DNA from 3 places in the Lysinibacillus sp. FSL P4-0201 genome. Region 3 is predicted to be linked to each of the others. Evidence: riboswitches for the same ligand, from Rfam matches in the RefSeq annotation. Region 3 holds a riboswitch; each other region holds the start of a gene.
The links. A riboswitch is a leader RNA that binds a small molecule or an ion and turns the genes downstream of it on or off. The one in region 3 is predicted to bind thiamine pyrophosphate.
Positions count from the first base shown of each region.

Region 1: another riboswitch for thiamine pyrophosphate. It lies ahead of thiW (energy coupling factor transporter S component ThiW); the one in region 3 lies ahead of thiT (energy-coupled thiamine transporter ThiT).
Region 2: another riboswitch for thiamine pyrophosphate. It lies ahead of thiC (phosphomethylpyrimidine synthase ThiC); the one in region 3 lies ahead of thiT (energy-coupled thiamine transporter ThiT).

Region 1 covers NZ_CP151995.1:901,811-909,464, reverse strand. The annotation lists gene MKY76_RS04290 (ABC transporter ATP-binding protein) at 1-1,097, shown strand, start outside; gene MKY76_RS04285 (ABC transporter permease) at 1,087-1,896, shown strand; gene MKY76_RS04280 (ABC transporter permease) at 1,893-2,690, shown strand; gene MKY76_RS04275 (ABC transporter substrate-binding protein) at 2,687-3,760, shown strand; gene MKY76_RS04270 (MFS transporter) at 4,252-5,448, shown strand; TPP riboswitch at 5,515-5,622, shown strand; gene thiW (energy coupling factor transporter S component ThiW) at 5,716-6,216, shown strand; gene MKY76_RS04260 (VWA domain-containing protein) at 6,404-7,654, opposite strand, start outside.
Region 2 covers NZ_CP151995.1:257,224-264,877, forward strand. The annotation lists gene MKY76_RS01210 (methyl-accepting chemotaxis protein) at 1-1,055, shown strand, start outside; gene MKY76_RS01215 (AEC family transporter) at 1,166-2,095, shown strand; TPP riboswitch at 2,156-2,270, shown strand; gene thiC (phosphomethylpyrimidine synthase ThiC) at 2,411-4,189, shown strand; gene MKY76_RS01225 (catalase) at 4,313-5,818, opposite strand; gene MKY76_RS01230 (response regulator transcription factor) at 6,115-7,569, opposite strand.
Region 3 covers NZ_CP151995.1:3,989,755-3,997,408, reverse strand. The annotation lists gene MKY76_RS20215 (SMC family ATPase) at 1-2,433, shown strand, start outside; gene MKY76_RS20210 (hypothetical protein) at 2,471-2,593, opposite strand; gene MKY76_RS20205 (DUF4870 domain-containing protein) at 2,649-2,972, opposite strand; TPP riboswitch at 3,098-3,205, shown strand; gene thiT (energy-coupled thiamine transporter ThiT) at 3,339-3,899, shown strand; gene map (type I methionyl aminopeptidase) at 4,062-4,817, shown strand; gene MKY76_RS20190 (hypothetical protein) at 4,847-5,560, opposite strand; gene MKY76_RS20185 (polyphosphate kinase) at 5,760-6,584, shown strand; gene MKY76_RS20180 (GNAT family protein) at 6,744-7,331, shown strand; gene MKY76_RS20175 (carbonic anhydrase) at 7,402-7,654, opposite strand, start outside.

The DNA.
Region 1 (7,654 bases), 1.6 Mb from region 3:
ATTCAATTATCCGCTTTGAAAATGTTTCAAAGTCATATAGCGACGGTACCGTCGTTTTAAAAAATATCAATTTGGAGCTTGAAAAAGGGAAATTTTATACACTCCTTGGTCCATCAGGTTGTGGTAAAACAACCATTTTACGAATTATTGCAGGATTTACGGAACCTACAACAGGAAATATATTTTTCCATGATAAAAAGATTAATGCAGTTCCTGCCAATGAACGTCAAGTTAATACTGTTTTTCAAGATTATGCGCTGTTCCCTCATTTAAATGTGTTTGAAAATGTCGCATTTGGCCTACGTATTAAAAAGCTTCCTGAAAAGGACATAAAAGAGCGTGTAGCTGAAGCCTTAAAGTTTGTCAATTTGGCAGGCTATGGTAACCGCGAAATATCTGAAATGTCTGGTGGACAACGACAACGAGTCGCGATTGCACGTGCCATTGTCAATGACCCTGAAGTAATTTTACTGGATGAGCCACTTTCAGCTTTAGACTTAAAGCTACGTACAGAAATGCAATATGAGCTACGTGAATTACAGCAACGTCTTGGTAAAACATTTGTCTTTGTTACACATGATCAAGAAGAAGCACTTGCCATGAGTGATGAAATTTTTGTCTTAAGTGAAGGACAAATTCAGCAGTCAGGTACACCAGTGGATATTTATGATGAACCGATTAACCGCTTTGTTGCTGACTTTATTGGTGAATCCAATATTGTACCCGGCGTGATGATTGAGGATTTCAAGGTTGAATTTGCTGGCAAAGTTTTTGAATGTGTCGACCAAGGGATGAAGCCAAATGAAAAAATAGACATTGTCATTCGACCAGAAGATTTAGAAATGACAACGATTGATAAAGGCAAACTTGTGGTAAAAGTGGATACACAATTATTCCGAGGGGTACATTATGAATTATCCACATACGATAAAGATGGTAATGAGTGGCTAGTCCATTCATTGAAGAAAGCAGAAGTAGGGACTGAGATTGGCTTAGACTTTGATCCTGAGGCGATTCACGTAATGCGCTTAAACGAAACAGAGGAAGAGTTTGATAAACGATTAGAATCGTATGGAGACGATGAAGATGCAAACTAAAACATCAAAATCAGCGTTATTTCCATATGTGTTATGGATTGCCTTTTTCGTTATCGCGCCAATTGCACTCGTTGTCTATTATTCCCTGCTTGATTTACATGGCAACTTTACGCTCGATAACTATAAAGCGTTCTTTTCTTCTGTTTACTTAAAGATGACTTTGAGCTCGTTTTGGTATGCATTTTTAATTACATTCTTTACACTATTAATTTCATACCCAACTGCTTATTTTTTAACGAAGACTAAGCATAAACAACTTTGGCTTCTACTTATTATTATTCCTTCATGGATTAATCTTTTGTTAAAAACATATGCCTTTATCGGCATCTTTGGGTTATACGGGCCTATTAATGCATTTATCGAAGTATTTGGCTTCGATCCAAAGCAAATGCTCTTTACCGATATTAGCTTTGTCTTTGTGTCGGTCTATATTTTTATTCCATTTATGATTTTACCGATCTTCAATTCTTTAGATCGTTTAAACCCAACGCTCATTTATGCAGCACGGGATTTGGGTGCTTCGGCTTTTACAACCTTCCGTCGTGTTGTTTTACCATTGACAATGGATGGCGTTAAATCGGGTATTCAAGTTGTCTTTATCCCTGCCCTATCCCTGTTCATGATTACTCGCTTAATTGCAGGGAACCGTGTCATTACTCTAGGCACAGCGATTGAACAGCAATTCCTTGTGACGCAAAACTGGGGTATGGGTTCCACTATTGCTGTATTCTTAATTTTATTCATGGTGATTATCATGCTAATTACGGGACAAAAGGATAAAGGAGGTCGCGTACGATGAACAAACTATCTGCTTCAGCCAAAGTCTATTTAACAATTGTTTTTATCGTTCTCTATGCTCCAATTTTCTATTTAATCTTTTACTCGTTTAATAGTGGCGGCTCCATGAATAATTTTGAATCCTTTACTTTGGAGCATTATCAAGCTGTTTTTGAAGATTCGCGTCTTCTTGTTATATTAATAAATACGGTCATCGTGGCATTACTTTCTGCTCTCATTTCTACTATTATTGGTACGCTAGGAGCAATTGGAATTGTGACGGTTAAGGATTCTAAAATGCGTAATACTTTATTATCCTTAAACAATGTCTTAATCGTCAGCCCAGACGTAATTATCGGGGCTAGCTTCTTAATTTTATTTACAATGGTAGGCATTAAACTGGGCTTTGCATCTGTTTTACTAGCCCATGTTGCATTTAGTGTACCGATTGTTGTATTAATGGTTTTACCAAAGCTACTAGAAATGAATAACTCATTAATCGATGCAGCATTAGATTTAGGGGCAACGAAAAAGGACGTTATGATGCGTGTCATTCTTCCTTATATTCAGCCAGGTATTTTTGCAGGCTTCTTCCTTGCCCTTACGTATTCATTAGATGATTTTGCCGTGACATTCTTTGTAACAGGTAATGGCTTTAGTACTTTATCCGTAGAAATTTATTCAATGGCCCGCGCAGGAATTTCTCTAACGGTGAATGCAATTTCTGGATTAGTATTCTTTGTTACGGTTTTAGTTGTTGTTGGTTATTATTTCATGACAAGTCGTACGAGTAAAAGAATGGAGGGGCATCGATGAAGTCACTAATTCAAGCTACCATCGCCATCCTTGTCGTTTCAGCCCTTTTATTCTATGCGGCTGATGCCTTAAGTGCGGGAGGCGGTAAAAGTGGAAAAGACACGTTAACCATCTTTAACTGGGGAGAATATATTGATCCTGATTTGTTAAAAGAATTTGAAAAAGAAACAGGCATTCATGTCATCTATGAAACATTCGATTCCAATGAAGCTATGATGACAAAGATTCAGCAAGGCGGAACAGCTTACGATATTGCTGTCCCTTCTGAATATATGATTGAGAAGATGAAGGAAGAAAAATTATTAATTCCTTTAGATAAAACGAAAATCCCTAATTTAAAAAATATTGATCCTTACTTTTTAGATTTACCATTCGATGCTAACAATAAATATTCTGTCCCTTATTTTTGGGGAACAGTAGGTATTGTCTACAATCCAAGCCTTGTTGGAGACTTAGACTTCTCCTCTTGGGACGATTTATGGGACCCTTCTTTAAAGCGAAAAGTCTTTTTAGTAGATGGTGCGCGTGAAGTCATTGGGATGGGCTTAAACAGTCTTGGCTATTCTCTGAATTCACTAGATGATCAGGAACTTCGTGAAGCTACTGACAAATTAATTACACTTGCACCAAATGTTAAAGCGATCATTGGAGATGAAATCACACCGTTAATGATCAATAATGAGGCAACTGTTGCCCTTACATGGTCTGGCCAAGCAGCTGATATGATGTATGAAAATGAAGAGTTAGACTTTGCTGTACCTGAGGAAGGCTCAAACTTATGGTTTGATAATATGGTCATCCCAAAAACATCAAAAAATATTGATGGTGCCCACGCCTTTATTAACTTCATGCTAAGTGCTGAATCAGGTGCTCAAAATGCTGATTTTGTAGGCTATTCTACTCCTAATATTGCCGCTATGGACTTAATGGACGAAGAAGTTGTTTCTGACGAACGCTACTATCCTTCTGAAGAACAACGCGATACATTAGAGGTCTACAAAAATTTAGGACCTGATTATTTAGGGAAATACAACGAATTATTTTTAGAATTTAAAATGAGTATCAGATAATTAAACTAGCGAATTGGTTTTCACACCAATTCGCTAGTTTTTTTCTCTGCTTATCTAACTGTTTATTAAACTAAGAACATTTTCAATCGACTATTTGCATTATTATATTTATAAAATATTTTATCTAAATTTTAATAGATTCTCACATTAGTGTATTTTTGATAGTCCATAACTTCTAACGCTCAACATCGCTACAATTTATAGCCATGCTTTATGCCATTACAGACAGACTCTCCAAATTTTTAATTCTCCCTTTATAAGAGAAGTCCCTCAATTGTTGTTGCTTTACTAATTTATCCTTCCATAGCTTCTTTTCCCTCAACTTTTATGACTAAAATGTATTATTTCATCATGCATAGGTGCGTGGATAAAAACTTTTGTGGAAAACCATTCTAAATATAGAACCAGTACTATAATCTTAACTATTAGCCAAGCAATAATTCTTTATGATAGACTGTACTATATTTGATTACAAAAAGGGGGTTCATTCGATGACCCAGCAGAAGTCCAATAAGGCGGCTTTGTATATTTTAATGTTTAATATGTTTATCGCAATGGGGAGTATTGGCATTATTATTCCTGTCATGCCAGAGTATTTAAAAATATTTGGTGCAGCAGGACAAGTTCTAGGTATGCTAATCGCAACGTTCGCCTTAGCTCAATTCGTATTTTCTCCTATTGCTGGGAATCTTTCAGATCAGTACGGACGAAAAAATTTAATTATTTTCGGTCTTATCGTAACAGGTCTTGCACAAATCGGATTTGGCCTTGCTACAGATGTATGGATGCTCTTTTTAGCACGATTTTTAGGTGGTCTAGGTTCCGCATTTGTTGCACCTCCTATTATGGCTTTTGTCGCTGACGTCACAACCTATGAAGAACGTGGGAAAGGTATGGGGATGTTGGGTGCCGCTATGTCTCTTGGCTTTATGATTGGACCTGGTATTGGTGGCTTTTTAGCAAAGGTAAGCTTACATTTCCCATTTTTCACAGCTGGAGCTGCAGCCATTGTAGCATCTATTTTATCTTACTTTTTATTACCTTCTACCAAACCAAACACTGCTCAACAGAAACAAAAGCAAGACAATCTGGCGAAGCAAATGGCTCGTTCCATACATATGCCTTATTTTGTTATGCTCATAATTATGCTGGTGTTCTCGTTTGGAATTGCAAATTTCCAAACGACATTGTCATTATTTGTGACAGAAAAGTTTAATTACACACCTGTAGATATAGCGATTATATTAGTTGTTGGTGGTGCTTTTGGAGTAGTAGTACAAATGTTTATTATTACACCACTGTTCAATCGTTATGGTGAAATGAAAGTAGTACTAGTAAATTTATTTATTGCATCCGTTGCTATTTTCTTAATATTATTTGTTTCTGGCTTTGCCCTTATTTTAGTTGTAGCAACAATTTTCTCTACAGCAACGACATTAATTCGTCCAGCTGTTAATACACTCATCTCAAAGCTTGCAGAGAAAGAGCAGGGATTTGCTGCGGGCTTGAATAATGCCTATATGAGCCTCGGAAATATGATTGGACCCGCTTTGGCAGGTTTATTATTTGACTGGAATATGAATAGCCCATATATTTTCGGTTCTATCATATTATTAGCATGTTTCTTCCTAGCGCTCATCTGGACAGTGAAAAAAGCACCTCATTTAATGCATCCCGATACAAAATAGTCTGAAAAATCATTGACTATTTTTTGCAGTATGTTACATTATTGTTGATTCACAAAATTGAATGATTTTAACCACTAGGGGAGTCTTTAAAAGGCTGAGACGTATATGGTAATATACGGACCCTTTGAACCTGATCTAGTTCACACTAGCGGAGGGAAGTGGCGCTACTTGCTGTTGTCACTATACACACAAGGCCGCTTCCTATTGTTTAAAGGGGGTGGCCTTTTTATTTTTCCTCACGAACTTTACCAAATAGGAGTGAACTTTATGTCAATTCGTAAATTAACAGTCATGGCTTTATTAGTAGCCGTTGCTGTTGCAGGCTCTACTTTCGTATCCATCCCAACAGGAATCGCACGTGCTTACCCCGTTCAGCATGCTATTAATGTGATAGGAGCCATTATACTTGGACCCGTACCAACAGTTATAGTTGCCTTTGTCACTGCCATCATTCGTATCCTTACTGGAACAGGCTCTCTACTAGCTATCCCTGGTAGTATCATCGGTGCGTTCTGTGCTGCCCTTGCCTATAAATATAGCAATAAAATGTGGTTAGCTGGTATCGGAGAAGTTATCGGAACGGGCATTCTGGCTTCACTTATTGCCGTCCCTTATGCAAAATTATTCATGGGAACATCTGTAGCAGTATTCTTCTTCCTACCAGCCTTTTTAACATCAAGTACGATCGGTGCTATTTTAGGTGTAATGGTTGCGAGTAGCTTGCGTAAAACAGAGCTAGTAAAGAGGTTTAATTCTTCTCTTTATTGAGAGAAATTGAATTATGAGCATTCATTGAGCTGGGGTAGTCCAATTTGGATCGCTTTTCTTCTCTTTATGAGCAAAGAGCCTACTTTTTAGATAATTCTTACCCTCTTTACAAAGGGGATAACTCTTTATTTCAGGGAATATAAAAAGCAGTGCAAAACTATTCGAGTTTGCACTGCTTCCTCTATATTTAAGATCGTTTTTTCATGCCTTTTAACAACTGTGCTACATTCGTGTCTTCTGGTATAGTTTTTTCCTCAACCAGCGGCTCTTTTTTCTTCGCATTCGTTAGGAAATTCCAACCAAAACGTCTTATGGTAATATCAATAAAGAAAAGAAGTATACTCGCTAAGAGTAGCCATGTGACAATATTTTGCCGATCTGCTCCTTTTGTCGTAAAGTCACGGAAGACATCTTGTGGTTCCTTTAAAACAGTGCCTCCTGTTCGTTGAGTTAACTCTTCTATCAGTTGGTTATTTACAGGGAGTAGTTCGTATTCAGCACTATAAGGAACACTTAGCCCTGCCTGATAAATGGCCTGCTTTTCATCTGCTATACGGAAGAAAATTAATCCAGGTTCAGCTTGTACTACAGCTCGAACTTGAGATGCGGAAATGGTTTCAAGTTGTGTTTCTAGCTCCTCCCCTGCTTCATTTACCGCTACAATATCTAAAAATGCGGCTTCATTTGTAGGGTCTGTAATCATAAAGGAACCATCTGCTTCCAATCTTACATCATAGGCTACATCATTGTAGCTTGGTAGCATTTGAGAAATAAGTGTTTGCCAAAATGCTCCCCAATTCTGCCATCTTGCCCAATCTCCAGTCCATTTACCCGTTGAATCAGATGTAAAGGCAAATGTTTTACCAAGACCATATTGCCACTGCGCTAACACAGGATCTTCTTTCTCGCTTTCTGCTACAACAGTAGCCCCCTGTTTTGCCGTTGTCCCAATATATGCATTCATTTGTGGGACACCATTAGCAAACAGTGAGTTCCATCCTGCTGCATTATAAATTGCCGGATAGAATGGATTGTCCTCAATATAGGTGCGGGAAATCATAGCTGTTTCTCGAGATAAAATAGAAGGAATGGTTTGCTCATCTATCACATCATAGAAACGTCCACTGCCCATGTCACTAAGCGCTTCTAATAAGTTCGCATCGGCATCTTGTCCAATCGCTACTGTCGATAAGGTTATACCCTCTTCTTTCCCTTCACCAATTAAATCCTCATAGTTCCCTGCCTGTGACTGCCCATCTGTTAAGAGGATAATATGCTTACGTTGGAGCTTTAAATCAGCAAGGTTCTCGTAGGCTTTAGCTAATGAACTATAGATTTCTGTTCCCCCACCAGGTGTTACTGATAAAATAGTATCCACAGCCTCTTCTTTACTGTTAAGAGGCCCTGTCTCTATAATCTCCCAAGGACGATCATCAAA
Region 2 (7,654 bases), 930 kb from region 3:
GTGCATCGATTGAAACTGCAGCCGAAGGGGATTTAACACAAAAGGTAGAAGAGCGATATATTAAGCCTGATGAAATTGGTGCAGTTGCTGTGGCCTATAATAATATGTTAGATAAAACCAATAGTGCGATTCAAACTGTACTAAATTCCACGAGGTTATTGAACCAATCTTCTAATCAGGTAAATGAGGCATTTAATGAGGTAGTTGCTTCTAGTCAGGAGGTTTCCGTAGCTATCAACGAGATTGCACAAGGAGCTTCGAAGCAATCAGAGGATACAGAAGAAACAAATTATCGAATGATGGATTTATCAGATCAGATTGATGCTATTACGGCTCTTTCTAATGAAATGGATGAGCTATCTCATAAAACAGGTGTAACAACGGAAAAAGGATTGCATGAGGTTGAAAGTTTAAGAGAACGTAATATGGAGACAAATGAAATGAATGGGCGTATCCAGCAGCAAATGGAATCATTAGCTTCTAATATTGCCAATATTAATCAGATTATTGCTTCGATTCAAAGCATTACCGAGCAGACTAATCTGCTAGCTTTAAATGCAAGTATTGAGGCTGCACGTGCTGGTGAACATGGTAAAGGATTTGCTGTAGTTGCAGAGGAAGTTAGAAAGCTAGCAGAACAATCTAAGAATGAAACAGAAATTATTAAGAGTACAGTAGAAAGTATTCTTGAAAATTCTCAGCAGACGGTTGCTGTGATTGCATCTAATGCAGATTTAATGCAATCTCAAAATGAGTCCGTACAAAGCACGCAACTAGCATTTAAAGATAGCAGTGACTTGTCGGGTTCAATTGCAAATTCTATTAGTGAATTAATGAATAAACTATCTAGCATGTTAGAGCATAAAAATCAGGCAATCATGGCTATCCAAAGTATTTCGGCTATTTCAGAGCAAACAGCAGCCTCTGCGGAACAAGTAAGTGCTTCTGCAATGGATCAACAAGTAGAATTACAAAAAGTAGCAGAGTCTATTCAAAATATGAACGATATTTCAAACGAGCTACAAGAAGTTGTAAACCGATTTAAGCTTGCTTAAAAAGAAAGGCTGCCTTCAATATAGAGGCAGTCTTCTTTATGGTGAAAGCCGGAGAAATTGACCTAGAAGGAATTCAACACTACTATTAACACTGGAAGGGGGACATTGATATGATGTATCTCGGAATGATTTTCTTTCAAATTGTTGTACCTATTTTAGTGTTACTTGTAATAGGCGCTATACTACAAAAGAAATTTCGCTTTAATTTAAAAGCATTGTCTCAGCTTATTACATATTGCTTTATGCCAGCAGCTGTTTTTGTAAATTTATATGAAACACATGTGGAATTAACTGTACTGGGAGAGGTCGGATTATTTATTGTACTCTTTATCGGTAGTCAAATGATACTCAGTCACTTTATGGCAAAAGTGTTAGGTTTAGCTAGAACAGAGGCAGCTGTCTTTAAAAATAGTGTTGTGCTCATTAACTCGGGTAATTACGGTATTCCAGTGGCTCAAATGATATTTGCGACGCAACCTATTGGAGTAGCCATTCAGGTCATGCTCGTAATCTTTCAAAATATGACTACGTATACATATGGTTTATACAATTTAATTTCTTCTACAAAGTCAGGTATGACAATCATCAAGGATTTCTTTAAAATGCCTATTATTCATGCGCTGATTATAGGTGTCGCTATGAATTATTTTGATATCGGTATTCCACAGTTTATCAAAATACCAGTAGAACATGTGGCAGATGGATTTATTGCTGTGGCTCTAATTACTTTAGGTGCGCAATTATCACAACTAGAGATGAAATCAATGTTTAATAAAACCGTCTTTATCAGCTGTTTGACGCGACTAATTATTGGACCATCTGTTGCATTGGCCATTATTTATATATTGGGATTAGATGGAGTCGTCGCACAATCACTGTTTATAGCTAGTGCTTTTCCAACATCCCGCAATAGTTCTAGTCTAGCATTGGAATATGATGTAGAATCAGCAACAGCCGCGCAAGCTGTTTTATTTTCAACCATTGTAAGCTGTATAACTGTAACCATTGTGATCTATTTTGCAGAAGTATTATTTACCTAGTAAGATAAAAAATAACTTCCATCTCTTAGTATTATCTGCTACACTAGCATCAAACTAAATAGTATTAACTAGGGGAGTCTGATGAGTCAGGCTGAGAGGGAAACGCTACGAAGTTTCTTGACCCTTTGGACCTGATCTGGCTCATACCAGCGTGGGAAAGTTAAGAAGCTATTGCAGAGTATGCAATCAATAGACCTTTACATTCGTGGCCGGATCCAAATAATTATTTTGGATTCGGCCTTTATTTTTTGGATTGTTGGGGTGAGCTAGAATCGGTCCTTATATCAAAATAAATTTAAGGGAGAGAAGTAGCTCATGTCAGCAATTAGTGAAAAGAATATTACCATTATGTCCAGCTTTGAAGGAAGCAAAAAAGTATATGTGGAAGGATCACGCCCAGATATTCTAGTACCTATGCGAGAAATTGCATTAAGTCCGACAACAGGCAGTTTTGGAAATGAAGAAAATGCTCCTATTCGAGTATATGATACAAGTGGGCCCTATACAGATCCAGCCTACCAAGTAGATATTACGAAAGGTTTACCTGCCTTACGAAATGCATGGATTCAAGAGCGAGGAGATGTAGAAGCATATGAGGGACGCTCCATTAAACCGGAGGATAATGGCTTTCGTCATGTTGATGACCCGCGTATTCAAGAAAATGTCTTCCCTGAGTTGGCGAGAAAGCCTTTGCGTGCTAAAAAAGGTAAAAATGTGACACAGCTTCACTATGCACGAAAGGGAATTATAACGCCTGAAATGGAGTTTGTAGCGATTCGTGAAAATATGAATCCTGAATTTGTACGTTCAGAAATTGCAGCTGGGCGTGCTATAATGCCTTCTAATATTAATCACCCTGAGGCAGAGCCAATGATTATTGGACGTAATTTTCATGTAAAGATCAATGCGAATATCGGGAATTCTGCTGTATCTTCTTCCATTGCAGAAGAAGTTGAGAAAATGACCTGGGCAACTCGATGGGGCGCAGATAATATTATGGATTTATCGACTGGTAAACATATTCATACAACTAGAGAATGGATTATTCGAAATGCGGCAGTGCCAGTGGGAACAGTGCCAATTTATCAGGCTTTAGAAAAGGTAAATGGTGTAGCAGAGGATTTAACGTGGGAGGTTTATCGTGATACTCTCATTGAACAAGCTGAGCAGGGTGTGGATTACTTCACCATTCATGCAGGTGTCCTTTTACGCTATGTACCACTAACAGCAAATCGTGTGACAGGTATTGTATCTCGAGGTGGCTCTATAATGGCACAGTGGTGTTTATATCATCATCAAGAGAATTTCCTGTATACACATTTTGAGGAAATCTGTGAAATTATGAAAGCCTATGATGTTGCTTTTTCCTTAGGTGATGGTTTACGCCCAGGCTCAATTGCAGATGCCAATGATGAGGCACAATTTGCAGAGCTTGAAACACTAGGCGAGCTAACACAGATTGCTTGGCAGCATGATGTTCAGGTAATGGTTGAGGGACCAGGTCATGTACCAATGCATCTGATTAAAGAAAACATGGACAAGCAATTAGAGGTTTGTAAGGAAGCGCCCTTCTATACATTAGGACCACTCACAACAGATATTGCTCCAGGTTATGACCACATTACATCAGCCATTGGGGCAGCCATGATTGGCTGGTTTGGTACAGCGATGCTTTGTTATGTGACACCGAAAGAGCATCTTGGTTTACCGAATCGCGAGGATGTTCGTGTGGGCGTTATCACTTATAAAATTGCTGCACATGCTGCTGATTTAGCAAAAGGTCATCCAGGTGCACAACAACGAGACGATGCACTGTCTAAAGCGCGCTTTGAGTTCCGTTGGCGTGATCAATTCAATCTGTCACTAGATCCCGAGCGTGCAGTGGAATATCATGATGAGACACTGCCAGCAGAGGGAGCAAAAACAGCACACTTTTGTTCTATGTGTGGGCCTAAATTCTGTAGCATGAGAATTTCACAGGATATTCGTAATTATGCGAAAGATAAGGATTTGAATACGACTGAAGCGATCCATCAAGGTATGAAAGAAAAGGCTGAGGAGTTTAAAAAAGCAGGCAGTCAAATTTACCAATAATGAAAGAAAAGGCTTATGTCAAAAAAATAGACATAGGCCTTTTCTTAATAAAAAAACTCCATGTGAATAGTGGATTCACATGGAGTAAAAGTTGGATTTGGATATCAATAATAAAGTGGAATATTAAACGTTTGTTGGTTGTTTTACATATGGATTTGTAAGGTCCATACCTTCTAAGGAAAGACCCATCGCTTTAGCGACACCTTCACCATATGCTGGGTCAGCTAGATAGCAGTGAAGGATGTGACGGCGTTTGATGAATTCTTCAACAGAAGCCATATCGTTCGCGGTATTTTCAAATAAGCGTTGCTGCTCTTCCGAAGTCAATAGACGGAATAGTTTACCTGGTTGTTCAAAGTAATTATTATCGTCTTCACGGAAATCATGAATACCTGCATGACCATCAATACGTAATTCAGGCTCTTTATGGTCTAAATTATGCTCCCACTCACCATAGCTATTTGGTTCATAGCTTAATGTCGAACCAAGATTGCCATCAAAGCGCATTGCTCCATCTCGGTGGAAAGTACGGAATGGACATTTTGGTGCGTTGACAGGAAGCATATAGTGGTTTACACCAAGACGATAGCGTTGGGCATCCGCATATGCAAAGATACGACCTTGTAACATTTTATCTGGTGAGAAGCTGATGCCAGGAACAATGTTAGATGGTGCGAATGCAGCTTGTTCAACTTCTGCAAAGTAGTTGTCTGGATTTTTGTTTAACTCGAATTCACCTACAGGAATTAATGGGAAGTCTTTTTTATACCATACCTTTGTTAAATCAAATGGGTTGTATGGTAGCTCACGAGCTTGTTCCTCTGTCATTACCTGAATGTACATTTTCCATTTAGGGAAATCGCCTTTTTCAATTGCTTCATATAAATCACGTTGTGAAGATTCGCGGTCTTGACCAATAATCTCATTAGCCTCGGCACCAGTTAAGTTCTTAATGCCTTGCTCTGTACGGAAGTGGAATTTAACCCAAACACGTTCATTATTAGCATTGATAAAGCTATACGTATGAGAACCAAATCCGTGCATATTACGGTAACCAGCTGGAATACCACGGTCAGACATAACAATTGTCACTTGGTGAAGTGCTTCAGGTAATGAAGTCCAGAAATCCCAGTTAGAGTTGGCATTTTTCATATTTGTACGTGGGTCACGTTTTACCACATGGTTTAAATCTGTAAAGTGTAACGGGTCGCGGAAGAAGAATACAGGTGTATTGTTCCCTACTAAATCCCAGTTTCCATCTTCTGTATAGAATTTAAGGGCGAAGCCACGAATATCTCGCTCTGCATCTGCTGCACCACGCTCACCCGCTACTGTAGAGAAACGTGCGAACATTTCAGTTTTCTTGCCGATCTCGGAGAAGATTTTCGCTTTAGTATATTGTGAAATATCATGCGTTACAGTAAAAGTACCAAATGCACCTGAGCCCTTTGCGTGCATACGACGTTCTGGAATTACTTCACGGTTGAAATTTGCTAGTTTTTCAACTAACCATACATCCTGAAGTAAAAGTGGGCCACGTGGACCTGCTGACATAGAGTCATGGTTACTTACTACTGGAGCACCACCTGCTGTTGTAAAGCGACGGCTACGATCATTTGCGTTTGTCATATTAGTTTACCTCCTGAAAAAAATGTGAGTCAAACTCTTCGTCTATAACTATAACAAATATAAAATAGAATTGCTAGTACATTATAATAATTATCGTTAAAGAATTTTTATATTTAAGTATAAACTATAAATATATGCGCTAGACATAGGGTTTATACATAGTTTTTAACTTAAATTTATTTTATTTAATCTCAATTTTATAGATAATTGTCATATTAAGATCAAGATAATGACATCATGATAAAATCTTTATTGAAAATATAATCAACTAATTGAAAATTATTTTAATCAATCTTTTAATTTTTTCTATATCGGTTAGGCGTAATACCAATTTGTTGCTTAAATAATTTTATGAAATAATTTGGGTCATCAAAACCGTTTAAATGAGCGATTTCGCTAATAGCAAAATCTGTTTCTCGCAGCATTTTTGTGGCATGATGAATTCTTACTTGCTGTAAATAGCGCTTAAATGGCAAGCCTTGTTTTCTTGAGAAAATTGTACTTAAATAATTGGGGCTTATTCCAAGCTTATGAGCGACAAAGGGAAGAGACAGTGCGCTATCTTTAAATTGTTGATCAATTATTTCTATAGCTAGTTCAACATAATCAGCTCGTTTCTCTATTCGAGCTTCCCTTGCTAACTCAATTAATGTCTGCGTGAAAGAAATAATCCCATTGAGTATCGTATAAAATATAGGATGCTCAATGATTAAATGAAATAGCTGACGGTAGTGTTGTTCGATAACCGCTTTTTCATGTAATTTATATTTCAGCATAAAGCGTCTAATTTGTGCTAAGACACTCGTCAAATGAATGCGTAAATCGTCTTGCTCATAATATATGCCTTCATTAGAAAGCCGATATAAAAATGTTTTAACGGCCTCTAGGTTTCCATCTTCCAAACTACTTATTAGTAATTGTTGCTCTTCTGGTGTCAGTAAGGGATCAAAGGGCTGAGTTTCATATTGTTTGCTCGCATAAAAAATATGGCCAAAGCCCTCATAAAAACTTTGATGTAGTGCACGCTTTGTTAATGTATACATAGTTTTAATGGTTGTAGGTGTTCCATCATATATGCCGATATTTAAAGAACTATTACTAATCAAACGCCATTCCTTCATAAGTGTACGTACATCTTTTTCCACAATCCTTATATCATTTGTTTGAAAAAGACATACGATTCTATTAGATAGAGGGTAGGTTTTCATATGAAAGTGAATCGGTGTTTGTTGAAGCCAATTGTAAAGCTTATTGAAGGTTTCAGTATGCTCGGGTTCAATCATTGTGAAATGTAATGTTGTCTCAATTGAACTTGATTTATTATCTAAAAATAATTGATTATAAAAGGAATCGTTTGTAGTCTCTTGAGCATCTTCTGTAATCTGTGGTGTGCGAAGAGAAATGGTTGTGAGTTTTTTCTTTAATAGCTCTAAATCAATAGGCTTCACAAAAAGATGAGCCACTTGTAAATCAATTGCCTTCAAAGCATTTTTAAATAATGGCTCAGTTGTCATTGCTAAAATGGCACCAGAAAGCTTTTGTATATCGCGATAAAGAGCTGCTAAGCGATTATTAGGAAATATATCGATATTTAACAGTATGGCATCAGGTTCAAATTGTCTAATGCTATGAGACACCTCTGAAATACTTGTACACATTTCAATAAAAACATCTCCAGGGAAATATGTATGTAAAAACCACTTTATTCCTGCTAGATCGGTTGGATCGCGATCAATTAATAACAGCTTCATACCATCAGCCCTTCTTAAAATATTCTAGTTTCATATAAAAGTACGGTTATATTAATAAAAATAACATAGTAATCTGAAAAAAGTC
Region 3 (7,654 bases):
ATTGTGGGCGCCTTACCACAACGTTCTTCCGCTTTATTTACATTGATTGCTGATAATACCGAAAATTTACATCAACTGACAGAGGCACTTGATGAGGAGCTTAACTACTATAAGAAATGTGGAGAAGATGAACAGTCATACTATGAAGAAGCGTATAGCCTTCATCAAAAAGAGCAGGAATATTATCGCTTAGCAAAAACGCTAAATGAGCAATTTGATGAACAAGCTAATCGACAGCAACGGCTGCAAATGCTTTTACAACAGCAGGATTTATACCAAGCAAAGGAGAAGGAGATTGCTTTAGCAGAACAAGCAGAGCGACTGGTGCTCCTCGAACAACAATGCAAGGATTTACGTGCTGAACTGAATGTTAAAGAGATAGCATTTCAACAAGCAAAGGTTAAGCAACAGCAGTCACAAGAAAAGTTGCAAGAAGCGCAAGAAAAATATGAGATAGAGCAGGCTAAAGAATCTGAACGACAGCAAATCTTACAGCAGGAAATGCAGATGCTAGCGCTTTTACCGAAATTTGAAGCCTATGAAAACAATATACAGCAGCTGCAAATAGCGGAGCAATATGCTGAAAATGCAAAACGAGCAGTAAATGATAACGTCAAACTTTTGGAAAATGAACAAGAGCAATTACAGCATTTTTCTCAATCATTAGAAGGCTATGAAAAACAGGTTGAACCCTATGAAAGCTATTTAGAACAATTACCGAAACTACGGGAACAGGTTGCTTTAATCAAGCAAGCGGATAAATATAAACATGCCGTAGATTTAGCTAAGCAGGATGTAGTTGCTTCAGAAAGTCTCTATCAAGAAAGTAAAGAGGCTCTTCAACTTTTGCAGCAACGATGGCTGGCGAGTCAAGCTAGTATTTTAGCAGAACAACTGAAGGAAGGAGAACCCTGTCCTGTTTGTGGTAGTATGACACATCAGAAAGCACACAATGAGCAACTGGAAGTTATTGAGCTTGCTCAAGTGGAAGCATTAAGAGCGAAGGCATCATCAGACGAGCGTAAGTATTTGGAGAAAGAGGCATTTTTAGCATCAGCGCAGCAACTTCTTCAAGATACATGGCGACAACTCGATGCTCAACATATTAAACAAGAAGACCAACCACAGATCACCGCTACTTTACATGAAGTTGAACAAGAGATTGCTGCATTAAAAATTATTCAACATCAATTAGCTGATGTGCGATTAAAAATAAAGCATCAGCATGACCGAATAGAGCAGCTACGAAATAAGCATATGAAGCTAGAGCAATATTTAGCAGAGCAGATAAAAGAATGGACAAAATTACAAGCGGTTGTAGACGAACAACTTAAGCAGATGCCCCCTAATTTACCAACTTTACAGCAATTAAAGCAACAACTTAATGAAGTTAGTAAACAGAAAGAAGAGCTTCAAAAAAGTTGGCAAGTGAGTCAAGAAAATTTGCATGCAGCAAAGGAAGCAGCTAGCAATGCAACACTAACTGTAGAAATTGCCAAACAGTCCTTTGAGGAATTACAGCTTAAAATGAATGAAAAGCTTCAGCAATTTTCAGCAGATATGCAAGAAATAGGTTTCGAAAGCTATGAGGCTTATGCAACTGCTAAACGGAGTACCATACAATTGGATGCACTTCGAAAAGCATGTAGCGACTATGCTTTACAAGTACACACGTTGCAAATTCAGATTACCGAAGGGGCTACATACCTTCAAGGAAAAGAGAAGCAAGATTTAGAGGCGATGGAAGCAAGAGTAGAACAGCAGCGAATTTCCTATGAGGAAGCATTTAAACGTTTGCAACAGATGAATGGCTTTATACAAGCATGCCAAGGCTTTAGTGAAAGGGTGGAAGAAATAGCGAAAGAGCTTCATTTACTTGAACAAGAAGCAGGACGAGTAAAGGAGCTCTATGGATTATTAAATGGACAAAATTCGAAAAAGCTATCCTTTGAGCGTTATATACAAATTAACTACTTAGATCAAATTACAGAAGCCGCAAATATACGTCTGTATCATTTATCAAACGGTCAATTTGAGCTTAGACGTTCAGATAGATTAGAAAAGCATGCGAAGCAAAGTGGCCTTGGTCTTGATGTTTATGATGCTTATACAGATCAATTACGAGATGTCAAAACTTTATCAGGTGGTGAAAAATTTAATGCTTCGTTGAGCCTTGCATTGGGGATGGCAGATGTGATTCAAAGCTACCAAGGTAATATTCATATTGAAACGATGTTTATTGATGAGGGCTTTGGCTCGCTTGATGAGGAATCACTAAATAAAGCAATCGATACATTAATTGATTTGCAGGATTCTGGTCGTATGATTGGCGTTATTTCGCATGTACCTGAATTGAAATCTGCGATGCCAGCAGTTTTACATGTGGAAAAAACATTAAATGGCCATAGTCAAACCCATTTTGAAGTGAAATAAAACGAAGGCGTATTTCTAAAAGGAATACGCCTTCGTTTTATTTTTTTCGAGTTGTGGTTGTAGGCGTTGTGCCCTTTTTTGCAGCCATTACTTTTTTTACGATAGGAATAACAATAGGTGCTAACTTAACGGCAGTTTTTACAACGTTTGATACTTTCATCCCAAAACAGCTCCTTTTACAATTACTACTACCTGTTTCACTTAAAAATAAAACATTAACGGATAACACGAACAGCCTGAATTATATTCCAAATCACAATACCGAGTGAGACGAGAGCATAGATGGCGAATGAAGCAAACCAAATAATCATCACTGTCTTGTTACTGGAGGTTGGATCTAAACTAAATGTAGAAAAAACAAAGACAATAAAGAATAGAATGCCAAAAACAAAGGGTATTAAATGAGAGACAAGTGCACGAATCGAATGGCTTTTTACATCACTGTCTTTTGTCACGAAATATACAATTAATGGAACGATAAAAGGGGCGAAGAAAATACTAAGATAACTAAAGGCAGCTAAAATTTTTTGATTCTCCATAGTTGTACCTCCTTTTTAAATATTTACGCATGAAAAACAGCAAAGTTTCAAAAAAATGATGTATGGAAGGTTGTAATCCTTCAATCCTTTGCGTACAATGAGAGTGTTCAAATAAATTCAGATGTAACGACCACAAGGGGAGCTGATGATGTCAGCTGAGACTGGGCACGTAATGCCTTGACTCTTCGAACCTGTAAGTTAACGCTTGCGTAGGGATGTGGATAGAAACCGACACTTGTACGATGTGAGGCTCTGTCCTGACATCGTTTTTTCGTCCTTAAAGGAAAAAGGTGTCAGAAAGAGACATATCAGCGCTTTTCTATTCCTGCTCTTGTATCCTACATCGGAACAAAGGAGAGAATATGTATGGACAAAAAAAGACTATTAATGCTAGTGGAGATTGCGATTTTTGCAGCGATAGGTCTCGTACTGGATCAGGTTTCCTTTAAAGTATGGGCACAAGGCGGCTCAGTTAGTCTTGTTATGGTACCGATTATGTTAATAGCATTTCGCTGGGGCTTAGTAGCTGGTCTTACTACGGGACTACTTGTGGGTGTTATGCAAACAATGTTTGGTTCTTATATCGTGCACTGGCTACAAGGATTACTGGATTATGGCGTTGCTTTTACTGTTGTAGGATTAGCGGCGGTTGTACGTGGACCAGTGTTAGACGCTGCTAAACATATGAACAAAACAAAAATGGCACTTTATATAATCATAGGTACCGTTTTCGCAGGCTTCTTACGATACACAGCACATACAATCGCTGGTGCTGTATTTTTTGCCGAATATGCGGGTGACCAAAATGCATGGATCTATTCCATCATCTACAATGGTACATATATGCTACCAGCAACCATTTTAACGGCTATCGTTGGTGTTCTTTTATTTACAGCCGCTCCCCAATTAATGCAAAGAAAAGCTTAATGCTAGTCCCTTCACAGGAGTGGAGGGACTTTTTTGTCGTGAATAACTCTTTTAGCACTTTGCAAAGTAGGAAAGCATACAATATTTAAAGCGTTTATCGTTATACGCATAAAAAGTTATGTTATATTAAAGAATAGATATTAGATGAAAGGGACGTTATACATGATTGTAAAAACGCAAGAAGAGATTGAAGCTTTTAAAAAAATAGGACGCATTTGTGCTGAAATTCGCGAAGCAATGAAAGCTGCCACAAAACCAGGTGTTACAACACTTGAGCTTGATGAAATTGCTGGTCGCATGTTTGCAGAGGCTGGTGCTATTTCAGGACCAAAGGGAGAATATGATTTTCCAGGGTATACATGTATTAGCGTCAATGAAGAAGTAGCACATGGTATTCCAGGAAAGCGTGTTATTCAAGAGGGAGATATCGTAAATATTGATGTTTCAGGCTCTTTAAATGGCTATTTTGCTGACACAGGTATTTCATTTGTTGTGGGTGATGGCTATGAGGACAAAGAAAAGCTTTGCCGTGTTGCTAAAAGTGCCTTTGATCGAGCAATGACAAAGGTAAAGGCTGGATCTAAATTAAATCAAATTGGTAAAGCTGTTGAACGCGAGGCAAATGCTAATGGGTTAACTGTTATTATGAATTTAACAGGTCATGGCTTAGGTCAATCTTTACATGATGAACCAAACCATATTTTAAATTATTACGATGCATGGGATACTACTATTATGAAAGAAGGTATGGTCCTTGCGGTTGAGCCATTTATCTCAGCAAATGCAGAGCATATCGTAGAAGCAGGTGATGGCTGGACATTCGTGACACCTGATAAATCACTTGTAGCTCAAATCGAACATTCAGTCATTGTAACAAAAGATAAACCAATTATCTTAACGTCATTAGACGAAGAATAGGATGCAATGAAAAAATCCTGCTAACCAATTTATTTTTGGTAGGCAGGATTTTTTTTAATAAATAAAATGCCAACAAAGAGAACACCGCATAAAAATAAAGCGGCTGTAGTGACAAGTAGCTCATCAAAACCATTATGTATGGCGATTCCAATATAAGCCCAAATAAAAACACTTGGATACATAACATCAAAGTGATGGAAACGGATATGTAGCGCAATGGCTCCTCCTAAAGTAAGTAAAATCACTGCCCAAAGAGGCGTACTAAGACCAAAGCCGTTCCAACCATAAGCCGTTAACGTAAAGCTTGTATTTGTGATAAAAATAAATGTCATCCATGCTAAATAAATAGAGAAAGGAATACGACCAAACAAGGATTTGTCCTGAAGAGGGTACGTATTATACAACATAAACAAATACAAGACTAAGAGTAATGTAATGCCAAGAGAAACAATAAATAACTCATGGTGCCAGACATATATCGTCAATGCTTGTAATATATTTATGCAACTAAAAAGCGCAGACTGTTTCAAAGTTGTCTTTTTCATGTTCATAACTAACCAATAACCGAGTAAAAAATAAATGATAATCCAAATTACATGACTTACACTAACTGGTGCAAATACAACAGAAAAACGATTAGCGATTTCTAGCGAAGATTGACCGTTGATGTTCACGAAAAAGGATGAAAAGGTTAGGATGATTGAGACAAGATAAGAGATTGTCATCAAGATAAACCGAGGCATGTTTTCCTCTCCCTTCGTGTTAGATTGTATAGGGAAAAGACAAATAAGTATAGTACTGTCACTTTTTTTATTATAACGGAAATTTCCAACAATGTATCGTGTTGTTTTACTATTAATACCTACAATTTACCATGTCTGATAGGCATCCATATATTTCTTTAGTACAATAAGAATAGCCAAATAAAAGGAGTGAAGTTTCATGACACAAAATTTGAAAAATCTAGATCTAACTGTTGAACTAGACAAAAAGATGTATAAAAAGAAATTAAAAGTACTCCAATATGAAATGTTGAACGCACAACAATTTTTATTAAAAAACAAGATTGGCTTGATCTTGGTATTTGAAGGAATGGATGCAGCTGGTAAAGGTGGCGCTATTAAACGATTAATCGAACGTGTCGATCCCCGCGGTTATGTTGTACATCCTATTTCTGCTCCTCAAGCTCATGAATTACGCTACAATTATTTACAACGATTTTGGAGAAAATTGCCTCAACATGGGCAAATCGCTATTTTTGATCGCTCGTGGTATGGCCGCGTACTAGTAGAACGCATCGAAGGATTCGCAACAAAGGATGAATGGTCTCGTGCTTATGAAGAAATTAATAATTTCGAGAAGATTTTAACTGCTGGAGATTACATAATTATTAAGTTCTGGCTTCATGTTTCAGATGAGGAGCAATTAAAACGCTTCAAAGAACGTGAACAAAACCCTTATAAATCTTGGAAGTTAACAGCCGAGGATTGGCGCAATCGAGATAAAACACCTCAGTATATTGAAGCAGCAAATGCGATGTTTGAAAAGACAGATAAAAAAGATGCACCATGGGTCTTAGTCGCTGGAGATGACAAAAAGTATGCACGTGTTCAGGTGCTACAGGAAACTATTGCACACATTGAACGAGAGGCTCAAAGACGTGGTCTTCATTTAACAAATGTGTTAGACAATACTCAACTAGAGGATGCTGATTCCTCCAGCTTAGAAATAGTAAACGAGAAAAAGAAAGAACAAAAAACTAAATAATTGAATTGTGCTGCTATGACAATAAGACATAAGCTGTTTTGGTTGTAGCAGCCTGTTTTTTTACATACAATGAAATTAAATAGGGTTTGCAATTATGGCTTGTAGCCAATGAAACAAAGAGAAACGTATTGATTTTTATTGGAAGGCTAGTGTGGAGAAATGGTGCTTAAAATTTGGAATCTATTAAGAAAAAAGGGTGGGAATGTGGTAACAATAAAGGGGGAAAAATGCTACATCCGCACATTCCAAGAAAAAGATGCACGAAGTTTAACGGGTCTCGTAAGCCGTAATAAATACTTTTGGTCTATATACGAGCCACTGCAAAGACCTGAATACTATACAGTCGATGCTCAATACAAAAAAATTCAAGAAAGTCTCTATTTAATGGAGTCTAAGCGTGAATTTACTTTTGGTATTTTTGAGCATAGTACAAATAATCTAATAGGGCATATTGCACTTTATGCTGTCAAACGCTTACCGTACTCGAGTGCATTTGTTGGCTATGCGATGGATGAGATTTATGTTGGAAAGGGCATTGTCACAGAAGCTGTGAATATGGTGGTCCGATTTGCATTTGAACAAATTGGTCTACATCGTGTAGAGGCCTACGTATCGACACAAAATAATGCCTCCATGCGTGTATTAGAGAAGGCTGGATTTCAGCAGGAGGGTCTGCTAAGAAAGCTACTGTATATCAATGGTCATTGGGTAGATCACTATATGTATGCACGTTTAGAGGATGAATAGAAAAATAAGTGCCTATCTTCCACATAGAGAGGATAGGCACTTGCTCTTTTATGAATGTATGAAGAAATATTTATTGTTTATTTCCATCTTCAATTAAATCTAGATGACCTGTATTTGGATCAATTATTAAACCATGAACAGGTACGTCTTTTACCATTAATGGATGATTACGAATTGTATCGACACTTTTCTTAACACTTGTTGCTACATCACCGAAACCTCGTAAAAATTCTTTCAAATCAAAACCAGAATATTCCAACATTTTGATTGTTTCTGGATCGATGCCTCGTTGTACCATTTCGCTAAGCATGGCGTCAGGATCA